4 regions of the Rouxiella sp. WC2420 genome follow, and region 1 is predicted to be linked to each of the others. Evidence: predicted binding sites of a transcription regulator. Region 1 holds the regulator's gene; each other region holds the start of a gene.
What was found. The regulator CRP, encoded in region 1, controls carbon source genes, mostly activating them, when cyclic AMP is high. The targets are predictions, from matches to a motif close to ATGTGANNNNNNTCACAT.
Positions count from the first base shown of each region.

Region 2: a site for CRP is predicted at 1,820-1,837, ahead of AB3G37_RS17750 (nucleoside-specific channel-forming protein Tsx). Genes of this name have one in related genera too.
Region 3: a site for CRP is predicted at 1,576-1,593, ahead of AB3G37_RS14290 (iron-containing alcohol dehydrogenase). Genes of this name have one in related genera too.
Region 4: a site for CRP is predicted at 2,415-2,432, ahead of idnD (L-idonate 5-dehydrogenase). Genes of this name have one in related genera too.

Region 1 is NZ_CP165628.1:340,248-344,464, forward strand. Features, by position in the region: gene AB3G37_RS01580 (YccS/YhfK family putative transporter) at 1-1,777, opposite strand, end outside; gene crp (cAMP-activated global transcriptional regulator CRP) at 1,838-2,470, opposite strand; gene AB3G37_RS01590 (OsmC family protein) at 2,818-3,228, shown strand; gene AB3G37_RS01595 (LysR substrate-binding domain-containing protein) at 3,253-4,161, opposite strand.
Region 2 is NZ_CP165628.1:3,828,757-3,832,973, reverse strand. Features, by position in the region: gene betA (choline dehydrogenase) at 1-1,685, shown strand, start outside; gene AB3G37_RS17750 (nucleoside-specific channel-forming protein Tsx) at 2,048-2,920, shown strand; gene AB3G37_RS17745 (ABC-F family ATPase) at 3,249-4,217, shown strand, end outside.
Region 3 is NZ_CP165628.1:3,137,063-3,141,279, forward strand. Features, by position in the region: gene AB3G37_RS14285 (M20 aminoacylase family protein) at 1-1,041, opposite strand, end outside; gene AB3G37_RS14290 (iron-containing alcohol dehydrogenase) at 1,709-2,875, shown strand; gene AB3G37_RS14295 (dihydrodipicolinate synthase family protein) at 2,872-3,756, shown strand; gene AB3G37_RS14300 (phosphoglycerate dehydrogenase) at 3,802-4,217, shown strand, end outside.
Region 4 is NZ_CP165628.1:96,427-100,643, reverse strand. Features, by position in the region: gene AB3G37_RS00485 (hypothetical protein) at 1-402, shown strand, start outside; gene AB3G37_RS00480 (N-acetyltransferase family protein) at 403-855, opposite strand; gene AB3G37_RS00475 (benzoate/H(+) symporter BenE family transporter) at 1,136-2,335, shown strand; gene idnD (L-idonate 5-dehydrogenase) at 2,495-3,526, shown strand; gene AB3G37_RS00465 (cysteine hydrolase family protein) at 3,678-4,217, shown strand, end outside.

The DNA of each region.
Region 1 (4,217 bases):
TGATGTGATCGACGATAAACTGGCTATGAGTTACCCACAAACGCATATCTGACAGATAATCCGAATTAAAACCCGGCTCCTGCATCGCCTGATTCAGCGAGGTGAACAGCTGGTTATGAGCCTGATTGACCTTCATGCGCGCATAGGCCAACTCGGCAGGGTCGGGATTGTCGTGTAAGACTAGCCGAATAGCCTGTTGATCGGTCTCCAGCGCCTGATGGGCGTTGGTCCTGAGCATGCCGCTTTGCCACTGCGGCCACAGCCAAATCGTGCCACCAAACGCCAACGCGCAGCCAATCAGTGTGTCGAACAGTCGCGGCAGCAGGAAATGCGCGCCGTTAAGCGCCAGCAATTGCAGGGTATAAACGGCGGTCACGGTCAGACCAATCATCCCAAGACCGTAGTTTTTACGCAGTACGGTGTAAGAAACCAGTGTGATAATCAGCATGAAAAATAGTGTGATGTTTTGCGGAATTTCTAGCTGCAAAAGCCCCGCAGCGGCAATCAGGCCAATCAGTGTGCCCAATGCTCGGTGCTGGATACGCACACGGGTAGCGTTATAACCATTCTGGCTAACCAGCAGCGTAGTCAGCAAAATCCAGTATGGCTTGGGCAAATTGAAAAATAGCCCCAGACTGCTGCCCAGCGCCAGAATCAGTCCTAAACGTGCAGCATTGCGCAGCGCCGCCGATTTGAAAGATAAATAACTTTTTAGCGCGGGCCAGAACGGCAGGCGATTTTGCGTTTGCATCAGATCGCGACGATACAGCGGGCGCTGGGTGCGCAGCAGGCGAGCGATGCGGCTGAAATGGTAATAGCAGAATTGGCCAACCGGATTATCTCGATAGCGGGAGGAGATTTTTTCCAGCGCCGCCAGCTCGTTGGCCATGGTAAAACGGTCAGAACGGCGATGATAGAGAATGTCTCCGGCTATTACCCGCAGTCGCGTCGCGATAATCTTTGCGTTACGGCGGATAACCGCCTCGGCGTGGCTCTCCTCTACCAGCTTTTGCACCTCTGAAGGTAAATGCAGGCTGACGGTAATATGCTCCTGCAAATCCAGCGCCACCTGAAAACTTCGCAGCAGTCGCTTGTGGTGCTGACGATCGCCGGTCGGCAGCATGTGAATTTGCTGGTACATGGTAGCGATCAGGTCGATAACTTTTTGTTGCCGGTTAAGCAACGGCGGCAGCGCGGTTTCAGGGTCGGTGTGCTGGGTCAGCAGGCTATATTTCGCTTCAAAATAGTCGGCCAGTTCATGGTAAAGCTGGCTGAGAGTTTCGCGCATCGGCTGCTCGTCAGAGAGTCGAAACCAGAACCAGTTAAACAGCCCGTACCACGCCGTGCCGACCACGAACAGCAGTGGAGCCTGCCAGATCGGCACCGCGCCCGCCATACTCAAGGTGAAAATCGCCGCTACCAGTGCGCCGGGCAGCAGGCGAGCATGTAGTGGGCCAATCGCGCCGGTCACGCCAACCAGTAGCGTCAGGCCAAGCATGATCAGCGGCAGCGGCCAATGCCAGTTAATCAGCATCAACTGGAGCAGAACACTGCTTACGGCAAACAGCGAGCCGCCTACAGCAAGGCGTTTGAAAAAACGTTTATGCGGGGTGTCGAGGCCGGAAATATTGCAGCAGGCAGGGACCAGCGCGAACAGCATTCCCATTCTTAACTGACCAAACAGCATGGCGATAGCAATGGGCAGGCAGAGAACCAGCGTTTGTCTCAGCGCGTAGTTAACTTCAGGGTGATAAAAGATTCGTCGCCAAAGCGTCATAATTGAGAGGATACAACAAAAACGGCGCGACAGTTATCTGCCGCGCCGTTTTTAGGACGATTAGCGAGTGCCGTAAACGACAATCGTTTTACCGTGTGCTGAAATCAGACTCTGATCTTCAAGCATTTTTAGAATTCGACCCACAGTCTCGCGTGAACAGCCGACTATCTGACCGATTTCCTGACGGGTAATCTTGATCTGCATACCATCCGGGTGAGTCATGGCATCCGGCTGTTTAGCCAGATTCAGCAGAGTTTGTGCAATGCGACCGGTCACGTCCAGGAAGGCGAGGTTACCCACTTTCTCGGAAGTTATCTGCAGTCGGCTTGCCATCTGTGCGGACAGGCGCATCAGAATATCTGGATTAACCTGGATCAGCTGGCGGAACTTCTTGTAGGAAATTTCTGCCACTTCACAGGCAGTTTTCGCCCTGACCCATGCACTACGTTCCTGACCTTCTTCGAAGAGTCCCAGCTCGCCGATGAAGTCACCTTGGTTAAGGTAGGAAAGTATCATTTCTTTGCCTTCTTCATCTTTGATCAGAACGGCAACCGAACCTTTCACGATGTAGTAAAGCGTTTCGGCTTTTTCACCTTGGTGAATCAGCGTACTTTTAGATGGATACTTATGTATATGACAATGAGACAGGAACCATTCGAGAGTAGGGTCTGTTTGTGGCTTGCCGAGAACCATTAGCTATTATCCTCTTATTATCGCTGCCCAAAATCACAGGGCTTTGAAATCCCTGTTCGGCGATTTTTTACTTCGCGCTCTTTTAGCATATGAACTGACCAGCAATGCTGCAAGCGGCAGGTGGAGTGATTTAAGCTGTAATTTGCCATTATCACCAAGGTTATCCTGTTAACACCTAAAAAACCTAGCCGCAACTTGTTGGAAAGTTTCTTTCGGCTTTGTTTGTAGCACAGGTTTGCAGACGTGTCTTGTGTTGTCTCGCTTCAGCATGACGCGGATCGAGTTACGTTGCCAGTTTCGGGGGTAAAGGGTAGTCTATTTTAAAAATTATGAGCGGAGAAATTCACATGCAGGCACGGGTAAAATGGGTTGAAGGTTTAACATTTCTGGGTGAGTCGGCCTCAGGCCATCAGATTTTAATGGATGGCAATGCGGGTGATAAATCGCCAAGTCCGATGGAGATGTTGCTGATGTCGGCAGGCGGATGCAGCGCCATTGACGTGGTGTCGATTCTGCAAAAAGGGCGCAACGAGATTGTTGGCTGTGAAGTCAAACTGACCTCTGAGCGCCGTGAAGAAGCGCCGCGACTGTTCACTCACATCAATCTGCATTTTATCGTCACTGGTAAAGATTTGACCGATAAAGTGGTTGAGCGCGCGGTAACACTGTCGGCAGAGAAATACTGTTCAGTGTCACTGATGCTGGGCAAGGCGGCGACCATTACCCACAGCTTTGAAGTGATTGACTCACAAGAGTAATCTGCGCAAGCACGACCTCCATCCCTACCACGCAAAACGCTGGCAGTGAACACGGAGTAAATCCAGAAAACGCCGCGCCGTTAAGGTTAGCGGCGTTTTTTGTGAGTATACCAAACAGTATTGCGCGTTCGGCAGACTGTCGATCGGCAGGCGGCACAGCTTGTCTTCGAGGAAAAACGGCGTTGCCATTGCATTGCCCACCACAGAAAGATAATCGGCATTTAGCATCATCATTAGCCCACTGATCAACGAATCAGTGCGGATCGGCGATTGTCCGGCATGGCAGCCATGCTCCTCCAATAGCGCTGCAAGTTGCTGGTAATAGCCCATATCGGTTTCCGGCAGCAGCCAGCTTGCCTCTTTCAACTGATTCAACGACGTGGCCAGTGCCAGCGGGTGCTGTTTACGGGCAATAATACAAAAAGGCGCGTTGAACAGCGGTTCAACCACCATATCTTCTATCGGCAGCCCCGGCCCCAGCGTGCCGATGGCGAAATCCAGACGCCCTTCACGCAGGGCAGGAAGCAGGGTTGAAAGCTGGGTTTCCTTGATGTGCAGCTTGGCCTGCGGGTATTTCGCAGCGAATTCACTGGCAAGAGCCGGGAAAATAGTCAGAGCCAGCAGTGAAGAAAATCCTACCGCCACCGAGCCCTGCGAATACTGATTAATCTGCTGGATTTCATCGGCGGCGCGCTCTAGCTCTTGCAAAATAAACTGCATTCGTTGGGAAAAGGCGCGCCCGGTTTCGGTCAGCGTCATCCCTTGAGAACCGCGCACGATCAGCTGAGTATCGAGAATTTGCTCCAGCTCGCGCAACGTGCGGCTAACCGCAGGCTGCGATTGATTCATGGCTCTTGCTGCACCACGAATGCTGCCACTTTGGATAACCTGCTGAAAAACCTTCAGCTGTTGCAGCTTCGGCAAATATTTCATCGCATACCCCTATCAGTAAAAAGCATCACCCAGTAAAAAATTACATCTTATGGCTG
Region 2 (4,217 bases), 1.8 Mb from region 1:
ACATTATTATTGGTGCGGGTTCTGCCGGCAACGTGTTAGCGACCCGACTCACCGAAGACAGCAGCGTCAGCGTGCTGTTGCTCGAAGCGGGCGGTCCGGATTACCGTGCCGATTTCCGTACCCAGATGCCTGCTGCATTGGCATTTCCATTGCAGGGGCGTCGCTATAATTGGGCCTATGAAACCGACCCCGAGCCACATATGGACAACCGCCGCATGGAGTGTGGCCGTGGTAAAGGTCTGGGCGGCTCTTCATTGATCAACGGCATGTGCTACATCCGTGGCAACGCGATGGATTTCGACAATTGGGCCACCGCGCCGGGGCTTGAAAACTGGAGCTATCTCGACTGCCTGCCTTATTTCCGCAAGGCAGAAACCCGTGATATTGGCGGTAATGATTTCCACGGCGATAACGGCCCGGTTAGCGTCACCACCCCGAAAGCCGGCAACAATCCGCTGTTCCACGCGATGATTGAAGCAGGCGTTCAGGCGGGTTATCCGCGCACTGACGACCTCAATGGTTATCAGCAGGAAGGATTTGGCCCGATGGACCGCACCGTGACGCCAAAAGGTCGCCGTGCGAGTACCGCTCGTGGTTATCTGGATCAGGCTAAACCGCGCGCCAATCTGACTATCGTCACTCACGCCACCACCGACCGCATTCTGTTTGATGGCAAGAAAGCCGTGGGCGTCAACTATATGAAAGGCGACGATATCAAGCTGATTGAAGCTCAGGCAAAACGCGAGGTTCTGCTGTGTGGTGGAGCGATTGCTTCTCCACAGATTCTGCAACGCTCGGGCGTGGGTCCAGCAGCATTGTTGAATTCGTTGGATATTCCTGTAGTACACGATTTGCCGGGCGTGGGCGAAAATTTGCAGGACCATCTGGAGATGTATTTGCAGTACAGCTGTACTCAGCCGATTTCGCTTTATCCGGCGTTGCAATGGTTTAATCAGCCGAAAATTGGTGCCGAATGGTTGTTTAATGGCACTGGCGTTGGTGCCAGCAACCAGTTTGAGGCCGGTGGTTTTATCCGCAGCCGCGAAGAGTTTACCTGGCCGAACATTCAGTATCATTTCCTGCCGGTAGCGATTAATTACAACGGCAGTAATGGTGTAAAAGAACACGGCTTCCAGGCGCACGTGGGTTCTATGCGTTCGCCAAGCCGCGGTCGCGTGCAGGTAAAATCGAAAGATCCACGCCAGCATCCGAGTATTCTGTTCAACTACATGTCTAGCGAACAGGACTGGCATGAGTTCCGCGATGCTATCCGCATTACCCGTGAAATCATGGCTCAGCCGGCGCTGGACCCTTATCGTGGCCGCGAAATCAGTCCGGGTATCCAGGTGCAGACCGACGAACAGCTGGATGCGTTTATTCGCGAACATGCTGAAACCGCGTTCCATCCATCCTGTAGCTGTAAAATGGGCAGCGACGAGATGGCCGTGGTTGACGGGCAAGGGCGCGTTCACGGCTTGCAGAATCTTCGCGTAGTTGATGCTTCAATTATGCCGCAAATCATTACTGGCAACCTGAACGCGACTACCATCATGATTGCCGAGAAAATTGCTGATGTTATTCGTGGTCGCCAGCCGCTGCCACGCAGCACCACCGAGTATTATCAGGCCAACGGCGCTCCGGTGCGCGGCGAGCCGCTGAAGGCGAGTAACAGTAAAACTGTTTAAGTATAAATTTACGCTCTAGGCAGTTAAGACGTGATTAAAGGGGATAATCTTCGGATTATCCCCTTTTTTTGCCTTCTCACTGGAGGAGCCAAAAGCATAAGCATAGAAAGCAAAAGCATAAGAACGTGAAATTTATGTGACATCGATCACATAAAGTGTGTATGAAAATGAAACTGAAATTGACAAATGTTGACCGAGTCGATAATTAAGAGACAACATTTACGCCGTATACAGAATTTTCCGATGTGACGTTTATTTGAACGTGCGATTTCCGGAATGTGTCGGCTTGTTAGCAGGGTCGTTTTTATACACAAATATCTCCCCACGCCAGGGAGTTGCTTTCCTTTTGCTTCTGGTAACCCATGAAAACTAAAATTTTACTGGCAGGTGCACTTCTCCTTTCTTCTTACAGTGCGCAAACGCTTGCTGACGATCTCAAGGATCAATACGTTTCCGACTGGTGGCATCAAAGCGTTAACGTGGTTGGCAGCTACCACACGCGTTTTGGACCACATGAAAACAATGACTTATATCTTGAGTACGAAGCCTTTGCGCATAAAGACTGGTTCGACTTCTACGGTTATGTCGATGTGCCAAAATTCTTCGGTGTAGGTAACGGCAACGACAACGGCATCTGGGACAGAAAAGTAGGTTCTCCAGTATTTACCGAGATCGAACCGCGTTTCTCTATCGATAAACTGACCGGCAAAGATCTGAGCATCGGCCCGATCAAGCAGTGGTATTTCGCCAACAACTATATTTACGATCAGGGCCCTAACAACGCCAACCGCCAGAATACTTGGTACATGGGCCTGGGTACCGACATCGATACTCACACGCCGTTAAACCTGTCTCTGAATATTTATAAAAAATATCAATGGCAAAACTATGGTGCTGCCAATGAAAACAAATGGGACGGTTACCGTTTCAAAGTGAAATACTTCTTGCCGTTAGGTGAAATGTGGGGCGGGAAAGTCAGCTATATCGGCTTTACCAACTTCGACTGGGGTTCACATCTGGCCGATCACGAGAACTACGCACGAACCAACCATTCGATAGCTTCCAGCCACATTTTGGCGCTGAACTATGCGCACTGGCATTACTCGCTGGTGGCGCGTTACTTCCACAACGGCGGACAATGGGCCGATGGCACCCAGTTGAACTTCGGTGACGGCGATTTCACCGTCAAATCAACCGGTTTTGGCTACTACGCAGTGATCGGTTATAGCTTCTGATACTTTGTATTAAGCGGCTTCCTTAAGGCTTTATAAACCTCGGTTGCATAGCCTGTCAGCCTGGGCCTCTGCCTTTCTATTGCGCTGTCTCGTTGGATAGCGCAATAATTCACCAAAACTTCGCACGATCTCTTGGCCGGTTTATGGCATAATGCGCGCCAAATCACACTTATACTCTTTATCTTTCAAGTTGCAGATGCGTTGGCTGCTTTCTTTCACGCTAGTCACTTACCTTGGTAAGCTCGTGGGGATTCGTTGAGTTGCCGCCTTCCTGCATCATGAAAGCTATAGATTATATTGAATCCAATTAAACTTAAGAGCGAGCTCTGTGCTAAGTACTTACAACATCACCATGCAATTCGGCAGCAAGCCGCTATTTGAAAATATTAACGTCAAGTTTGGCGGCGGAAACCGTTATGGTTTGATCGGCGCGAACGGCTGCGGTAAATCGACCTTTATGAAAATCCTCGGTGGCGATTTAGTGCCATCGGGCGGTAACGTCGTGCTTGATCCCAACGAACGTTTGGGTAAGCTGCGTCAGGATCAGTTCGCCTTCGAAAAATATAGCGTGCTTGATACCGTTATTATGGGCCACGCAGAGCTGTGGGCTGTAAAAGAAGAGCGCGACAGCATCTACGCAATGGCCGACATGAGCGAAGAAGACGGCTACAAAGTCGCTGACCTTGAAGTTGCTTACGGTGAAATGGACGGCTACAGTGCTGAATCCCGTGCTGGTGAGCTTCTGCTGGGTGTAGGTATCCCGGTTGAGCAGCATTACGGCCCGATGAGCGAAATTGCTCCCGGCTTCAAACTGCGCGTATTGTTGGCGCAGGCGCTGTTCTCCGATCCAGAGATCCTGCTGCTCGACGAACCAACCAACAACCTCGACATCGATACTATTCGCTGGCTCGAGCAGGTGCTGAACGAGCGTAACAGCACCATGATCATTATTTCGCATGACCGTCACTTCCTGAACATGGTCTGTACTCACATGGCTGACCTGGATTACGGCGAACTGCGCGTTTACCCAGGCAACTATGACGAATACATGACGGCGGCAACGCAGGCTCGTGATCTTCTGAATGCTAATAACGCCAAGAAAAAAGCTCAGATCGCCGAGCTGCAATCTTTCGTTAGCCGCTTCAGCGCCAACGCCTCCAAATCCAAGCAGGCAACTTCTCGCGCCAAGAAAATTGATAAAATCCAGCTGGATGAAGTCAAGGCTTCAAGCCGTCAGAATCCTTATATGCGTTTCGAGCAGGATAAAAAACTGTTCCGTAATGCGCTGGAAGTGGAC
Region 3 (4,217 bases), 2.5 Mb from region 1:
ACTGCCCATAGTAGGGTTAGATACCGTTGAAACACGTGACTCGCCCAGCACTTCCCGACCCAATTCGGCAATAAAATCAGTCGCTTTTTCATCATTGGATAACACCGAGAATACGTCGCGGATATCAACTTCAACCGTCAGGTTGTGTGCCGCAGCAGTATAAGATGCGATGTCTCGGATCCTTTGGCGAATGGCTTCACGAACGCTGTCTGAAAATGCGCGCACGGTTCCGGCAATAACTGCGGTTTCAGGAATAACGTTGTAGGCCGATCCCGCTTCCAGACGGGTTATAGAAAGAACCGCCGGATCAGAAGGGGAAATATTACGGCTAACAATCGTCTGTAACGCCTGAATAAGCGCACCAACCGCCGGAATGGGATCGAATGAGGCGTCTGGATGTGCCGCATGAGCTCCTTTGCCTTTTAATCGAATATCAAAGAAGTCTGCTCCCGCCATTGAAACGCCAGCAGAAACCTTTAATAGATTTGGCTTCGAGTAAGCGGCAGGAGCATTATGCAGTCCGTAAATTTCATCCACTGGGTAATCACGAAACAGCCCATCGGCTATCATTGCTCTTGCTCCACCCAGCCCCTCTTCCGCTGGCTGAAAAATAAACTGTACCGTGCCAGCAAATTCACGGGTCTCAGCCAGATACCGCGCCGCGCCCAGCAAAATAGTCGTATGTGCATCATGGCCACAGCCGTGAAATTTTCCCGGATAAACAGAAGCATAAGGCAGACCTGTGTCTTCCTGCATCGGCAGTGCATCCATATCGGCGCGCAAACCAATAGTCTTGCGATTTCCCGGATGCTTACCCTTAAGCAGACCAATAACGCCCGTGACGCCGTAGCCGCGAATCACCTCGATTCCCCACGATGTCAGCTTTTCAGCGACAATTGCCGACGTGCGCTCCTCTTCAAAACCAATTTCAGGGTGCTGATGAATATCGTGACGGGTTGCAACAAGTTCTGGTACATAACTGGCAATCAGGGGAATAATGCGAGGCTCAACCTGCTCAATCACTTCTTCGATATACGGCATGCTTGCTCCAGCTAATGAGGTTAGAAATTACGAAACTTATTCAGTAATTTTATTAATAGCATTTGGAAGTAGAGAATACCATTTGTAACTAATGCAAAATTACTCTGATTGATAGGTGATTTTTTTATTAACTAAAAACGACATCTAACCAGAAAAATTAAAACTTTAATAAATAATCAATTCCACCCCATCGATAAATGTCCAATAACAATTCCATCACGTAATAATTACCCGTAGCAAGAGCCGTTTATTAGACAATGAAAATGACATTAAACAAGTTTGGGAATATTTAATCTGGGTCAATGCGATATTCGCCTGTAAGACACATTGGCTACCGTGATTTTACAGTGACTCATTGGTCAGCCTGTACATTGCTTCGCTGCGCGTTGATAAACGAGCATGTTTCGTATTGCCTCTCATAACCTGCGAACGTCAGTGCTTTACTGCCCCGCGCATTTCCGGTGGGGATAATTGAGTAAAGAGCTGCACGGTTCACCTTGCCAGAAATGATTATAATCAATCATAATTGATTATATGTGAGCAAGATCAAATTAATCGACATCGATTTAATCTATAAATTTATGCGTCCGCTTTAACGAAGGCGGCATTTTCAGGTGATGAAATTCAATCAATCTTTGATGTACCGATGAATACAGAAGGTAAGGGAATGAACATAAATAGCAGCCTGTTAAGCGGTTATCAGACACTTAACGACATTGGTTATCTGCTCTGCGGCAAGCGGAATGTCCTGTTAGTCACAGACAAGAATATTGTGGGCATACCCGCTGTTCAGGCATTAATCCGCCAGATCGCGAGCAAAGTCGCTTTGCTGCAAATCGTGGATAACGTTCCACCGGAACCGACTCATCATGACGTTGCATCAACGTTGGCTTCTGTACAAACTCAGGACATTGACCTGGTGGTCGGCGTTGGTGGCGGCAGTGTATTAGATGTTGCCAAGTTGCTGTCGGTACTCTGTAAACAAGGGGCGCTGTCTCTGGATGCGCTGCTGGCAGGCGAAAAGCCACTCCATCGCACTGCGTCACTGCTAATTCCCACCACCGCAGGCACCGGATCTGAAGCTACGCCGAATGCCATTCTGGCCATCCCGGAGAAGCAAACCAAGATTGGCATTATTTCTCCGGTGATGATCCCTGATTACGTCATCCTGGCACCCGAATTGACCACCAGCATGCCCGCCCACATAGCATCATCGACAGGCATTGATGCTTTATGTCACCTGATTGAGTGTTTTACCGCGACGATTGCCAACCCGGTGAGTGACAACTATGCGCTGATTGGCTTGAAAAAACTGTTTACCAGCCTCGAAACGACGCTAAATGAGCCTGAAAATCTGGCGGCACGACTCGATATGCTGTGGGCCTCTTACTATGGCGGAGCCGCGATTGCCCATTCCGGCACCCATTTGGTGCATGCGATGTCATATCCGCTCGGTGGCAAATATCACATTCCTCACGGTGTAGCGAACGCCATCCTGCTGGCTCCTTGCATGGCTTTTGTTCGCCCTGCCGCGGTGACTAAGTTCGCTCAGGCCTATGACCTGCTTCCTGATGCCAATAGGCAACTTGATCAACAACAGAAGTCGCTGGCGCTGGTTGAGTATTTCTCCGCGCTGGTTAAACGTCTAAAACTGCCCGCAAGCCTCGAGGAACTGGGAATTGGTTCTGACCACCTACCGAGTCTGGTGAATGCCGCACTCGACGTTCAACGGCTAATGAAAAATGTACCGATGCCGGTTAGCGCAGAAGATGTTCGTAACGTTTATCTGACATTGTTTCCAAAAGAAAATATTACTCGGGGAATTGCAAAATGAGCCAAGAAATTAAAGGCGTTTTAACCGCCATTGTCACTACTTTTGATAAGCAGGGTGACTATTCAGAGCGCGCCATGCGCACGCAAATTCGTCGTCAACTGGCAGCAGGAAATGGCATTTTTTGTGGCGGCACCAATGGCGAGTTTTTCGTGCTCAATGAACGAGAAAAGCTGGCCGTGACCCAAACCTGTGTTGACGAAGTGGCCGGTAAAGCGCCAGTCGTCGCCCATATAGGAGAGATTTCTACCCGTGAAACGCTGCGTCTGGGCAAGCAAATTGCCAAATTGGGCGTGGATGCGGTTTCGGTGATTACCCCCTATTTTGTGCCGCTGAAACAGGAAGAACTGATTTGGCATTATCAGACGATTGCCGATGGTCTTGATGTTCCGCTGTTTCTTTATAACATCCCGGCACGAACCGGTAACACGTTACAGCCAGAAACCGTGCGCACACTCGCATCGCATCCAAACATTATCGGCATTAAAGACAGCGCTGGCAGCTACGAAAGCCTTGGCGGATTTCTCAAGGCGGCAGAAGGCATCAGCAACTTTAACGTGCTAAATGGCCCTGACTCCCTGATTCATCAAGGCTTTGTCGATGGCTGCTCAGCCTGTATTTCCGGTTTGGCCAACGTTGCTCCCAATGAAATCAATGCGATTTGGGCAAAATTTAGCGACGGAGATGTCACTGGTTCTCGTTTGGCACAGGAAAATGTCACCGGCCTGAGAACCGAGCTTTACAGCGTCGGATTTTCGCCAGCCACGGTTAAAAAAGCGCTGGTGCTGATGGGGCACGACGTGGGTGAAAGCCGCTATGCGGTGCAATTCAGCGAGCATGAAGAACAACAAATCCGCCAAATTGTTAACCAATACACGCAGTAATCGGCGAGCGGCAGGCTTTTTTATGATGATACCAGGATATTTATTATGAAAGTTATTTGTACCTCCCCCTCTTTCGCCAAATACGATGCACAACTGATCGCCACGCTGCGTGAACAAGGCTTCGAATTAGTTATGCTTGCCGCCGATGCATCGCTCGACCAGCTGGAGCCGCACCTCGCCGAAACGGTGGCAATTATTGTTGCCTTTACCGAGGTTAACGAGGCACTGCTAGACCTCGCTCCTCAGTTGAAAATTGTCTGCAAACACGGCGTTGGGGTAGACAACATCGACCTAAAGGCAACTCAGGCTCGTGAGATTTATGTGACCAATGTGCCTGATGCCAACAAGCATGCGGTAGCCGACTTTGCTTTTTCACTGATCCTGGCGGGAGCACGCCAGCTGCCACAGGCCGTGGCTGAAACCCGTGCGGGGTCATGGCCACGTATTTTTGCCACCGATGT
Region 4 (4,217 bases), 240 kb from region 1:
GATATTATTTATCCTAATGAGCCCACCATGAAAGTCATTGAAAATGGTTTTCTGGTGAAAAAATCTAAAAATTTATTGGTTTATCAAACAGTTTTGATTTATCTGCTTGGCAATGATGTCACCGTCAACATTCATTCACTCATTACCAGCAAGCTCAACAGAACCTCTTTCTCCAACGAATTCAAAGATACCTTGGTGCAGGTTACCGGCCTTGACCAGCCCGATCAGGCGGTGGCCAAAGCCAATATTCTGAAAAGTTACCAGGAATCGGTAGTGCAGCAGGTTAATAGCGTGCCTTACAGCGCATTGCTCTTAAATGATAAAGGCTACGAAATAAGCCAGCAGGAAGATGAAGTCAGCGAACTGAGCACCTGTTACATCACCCCGATTAAGAACCAGTAATTAACGCTGGTACTTTATAAAGTCTGTCTGAATGCCGATGCGGTCATAAAGTTTTCTGGCGGTAGTATTTGAGGTCTGCGTCATCCAATAGACGTTAGCCTTATTATTTTGGTCGGCGTATTCATACACCGCCTCAATTAACGCCTGACCCAAGCCAAGTTTTCTGGCATCGGCTGACACATATAAATCCTGCAGATAGACGACTTGCTGAGTTTTCCAACCGTGATCATGGTTGATACAGTTGACGATCCCGAGCAGTTTCCCCTCTGACTCGGCCACAAAGCTGAACATCGCCTCATAGTCTGACTGAGAAAGTTTTTGGAAAGTCTGCTCGTATATATCCTCATTTAACTCGCTCTGATAAAAATCAAGGTATTCACGCCACAACCTTTCCCACTGCTGTTGGTCAGCAGGTGTCAGCGGACGAATAACTGGTTTAGCTAATTGACTCATCGCAAGGCTCCTAACGGTTAAATAAATTGAATTTAAATTCATTTAATTTGAATATTAAGTCAATATGTTTTGAAGATTATCAAGCAAATGATGACGGGAATCATGAAACCTAGCGTCAACGCGTTTTTTGTGACGGTTGTGACAACCCGTCTGACCCAGAGTGCAACGATTGTGCGCTCTGGCACGCGGTGATAATCTCAGCGCCTTTGATCTATAAAGTAAAAGCATACTCTCTCGCTTTAAGGCTTCCAAGCGGTGTTATCAAATACAAGGTCAGTTGATGAGCTCCTCAAGATTTAGTCTGCAAGATTGGTCGTTTTCAACGATTATCGCCGGTTTTGTTGCCGTCCTCGTGGGTTATACCAGCGCCGCGGCGATAGTTTTTCAAGCCTACCAGTCAGCCGGGGCTAACCTGGCACAAATTGGCAGCTGGTTTACCATGCTCGGCTTCGGCATGGCCATTACCACCATCGGTTTATCGTTCTACTTCCGCACACCAATACTTACCGCCTGGTCCACGCCGGGCGCCGCTCTGCTGGTGACCAGTTTGCCGGGCATCTCGATTAATGAAGCCATTGGCGTATTTGTTTTCGCCAATGGCCTGATCTTGCTATCGGGTATTACCGGGCTGTTTGCCAAGCTAATGCGTTACATTCCACAGGCGCTTTCGGCGGCAATGCTCGGCGGTATTTTGCTGCGCTTTGGGCTCGATGCATTTGTGTCGCTACAGACTAATTTACTGTTGGCGGGCAGCATGTGCCTGACTTACCTGTTGGCACGACGCTATCTTGCGCGCTATGCAGTGATCCTTTCGCTATGCGTTGGATTAGTCATCGCGGCATTACAAGGGGATATTGCTTTCCACGGGCAGGCATTGCATTTTGCAGCACCAATACTGATCGCTCCGCATTTCACCTGGTCGACGTTAATTGGCATTGGCGTGCCTTTTTTTGTCGTGACTATGGCCTCGCAAAATGCACCGGGAATTGCCACTCTCTATGCCTCTGGCTATAAGGTTCCCGTTTCTCCACTGATTACCGTGACTGCGCTGGTGACGCTGCTACTTGCACCTTTTGGCGTCTATTCGGTAGGTATTGCGGCAATAACTGCAGCGATTTGCATGGGTAAAGACGTACACCCAGACCCGCAAAAGCGTTATACCGCTGCCGTTGCAGCAGGGGTGTTTTATTTGCTGGCAGGTCTGCTGGGCGGCTCGATAGGTACGCTTTTTACCGCCCTGCCTGCGCCGCTTATCCAGACCATTGCGGGTCTGGCTTTATTGGGCACCATTTCCGGCAGCTTGCATCGCGCACTGGGCGAAGAGAAACAGCGTGATGCAGCCATCGTCACTTTTCTGATTACAGCCTCAGGCATTCAGCTGTTTGGCGTGGGTTCGGCATTCTGGGGTTTGGTAGGTGGCGTAATTACGCACTGTATTTTGAGCTTGCCCGCAAAATCTCAGAAAAAAATCAGTAATTAGCATCCTTAAAATGCAATCTGGGTCTCAAAATGTTGAGGCCCTTCATGTTATGCGTAACAGAATTCGGTAACACGTCAATTAGTGACGGCGATCACATTTTACTTGCCGCAAAGCCTCTTTACTGGAGGGATAATTCGCCAGACAAAAGAGCAAAATCAGATGAAAATCGATACCAAATCTTGCGTAGTAACCGGGAAAAAAGACGTCGCCGTGGTGGACCAGCATCTGGATTACCAAGGCACAGGAACATTGGTTAAAGTGACCCGCGGCGGTATTTGTGGCTCCGACTTGCACTATTACGAGCACGGTGCAGTGGGTGATTTCAAAGTTCGTGAAGCCATGGTCCTTGGGCACGAGGTAGTTGGCGTGGTCGAGCAATCCGATAACGCAGCGCTGAAACCGGGCCAGAAAGTAGCTCTTAACCCAAGCAAACCTTGCCATAGCTGCAAATATTGCCTGGCTGGTGAAGAAAATCAGTGCACAACCATGAAGTTCTTCGGCAGCGCAATGTATTTTCCACACATCAACGGCGCTTTTACCCAATATAAAATTGTCGACAGCGCACAGTGCATTCCTTTTGATAACAGTGTCAGCGATCGCCTGATGGTGTTTGCAGAGCCGCTGGCGGTCGCTATCCACGCCGTTAATCAGGCCGGTGATGTAAAAGGTAAAACTGTTTTCGTTTCTGGCGTTGGCCCGATCGGCAGCCTGATTGCAGCGGCGGCCAAAGCCAAAGGCGCAAAAGAAGTGGTGTGTACCGATCTGAGCGAGCGCTGTCTGGAAATCGTCAAAGCGATGGGCGCAACGAAAACTCTACATGCCGCCAACGGCGATTTCGCGCCTTATCTTGAACAGAAAGGTTACTTCGACGTCTCATTCGATGCTTCAGGCCACCACTCTTCCATTCGCCGCTGTCTGGAAGTGACTCGCGCCAAAGGTACGCTGGTGCAGGTCGGCATGGGTGGCGCAATTCCTGATTTCCCAATGATGATGCTGATTGCCAAAGAAATTAAATGGGTCGGCAGCTTCCGCTTCACAGAAGAGTTTGTCACCGCCGTCGAGTGGCTCGGCAATAAAGTCATCGACCCGATGCCGCTGCTGTCGGCCGAATATCCGCAAGACGAGCTGACTCAGGCGCTGGAATTTGCAGCCGATAAAACTAAGGCGTCAAAAGTACAGCTGGTATTTTAGGTTCTCAGTAGCACACCCATTAGCAGGCAGCCTCGCAACGGCTGCCTTTTTTATGTCGTCCCGCCCTGTCAGCATCATGTCCGTTTTTGGCCTTCATCTTTGTAAGAATCCCGCGCAATATAGCTTTATATTAAAAACAGGAGGTCCGAATATGTCTGACAGCGCATTATTGATTATCGACGTTCAGCGTTCTTTTGAGCAGAAAGATTTTTGGCAAGAAGATGACTTCCCTGCATTTAAGCACGCTATCTCACGGCTAATTGATGGCTGCCAAACCCGTGGCGTGCCGCTGGTTGATATCTTTCACGCAGAAGAAGGTCCTTTTGCGCTGGAGTCGGGTTTTGTTACGCCGATGTCTTTTCTCAGCCATAAGCCACAGGTCAGCATTTACAAGCATGTACATAATGCGCTCACCGAGTCTGGGCTAGACCTTTGGCTGCATGAGCGAAATATTAAACACTTGATTATCAGCGGTATGCGTACAGAACAGTGCTGCGAAACTACCACTCGTGTCGCCTATGATTTAGGATTTGAAGTGACCTTCGTGACTGAAGCAACACTGACTTTTCCAATGACTCATTCATCTGGGCAAACTTTTAGCACGGATGAAATCAAACGCCGTACCGAGTTAGTATTGGCCGACCGTTTCGCCACTGTCACCGACGTTGATGGTGCTCTGGCTGAGTTAGAT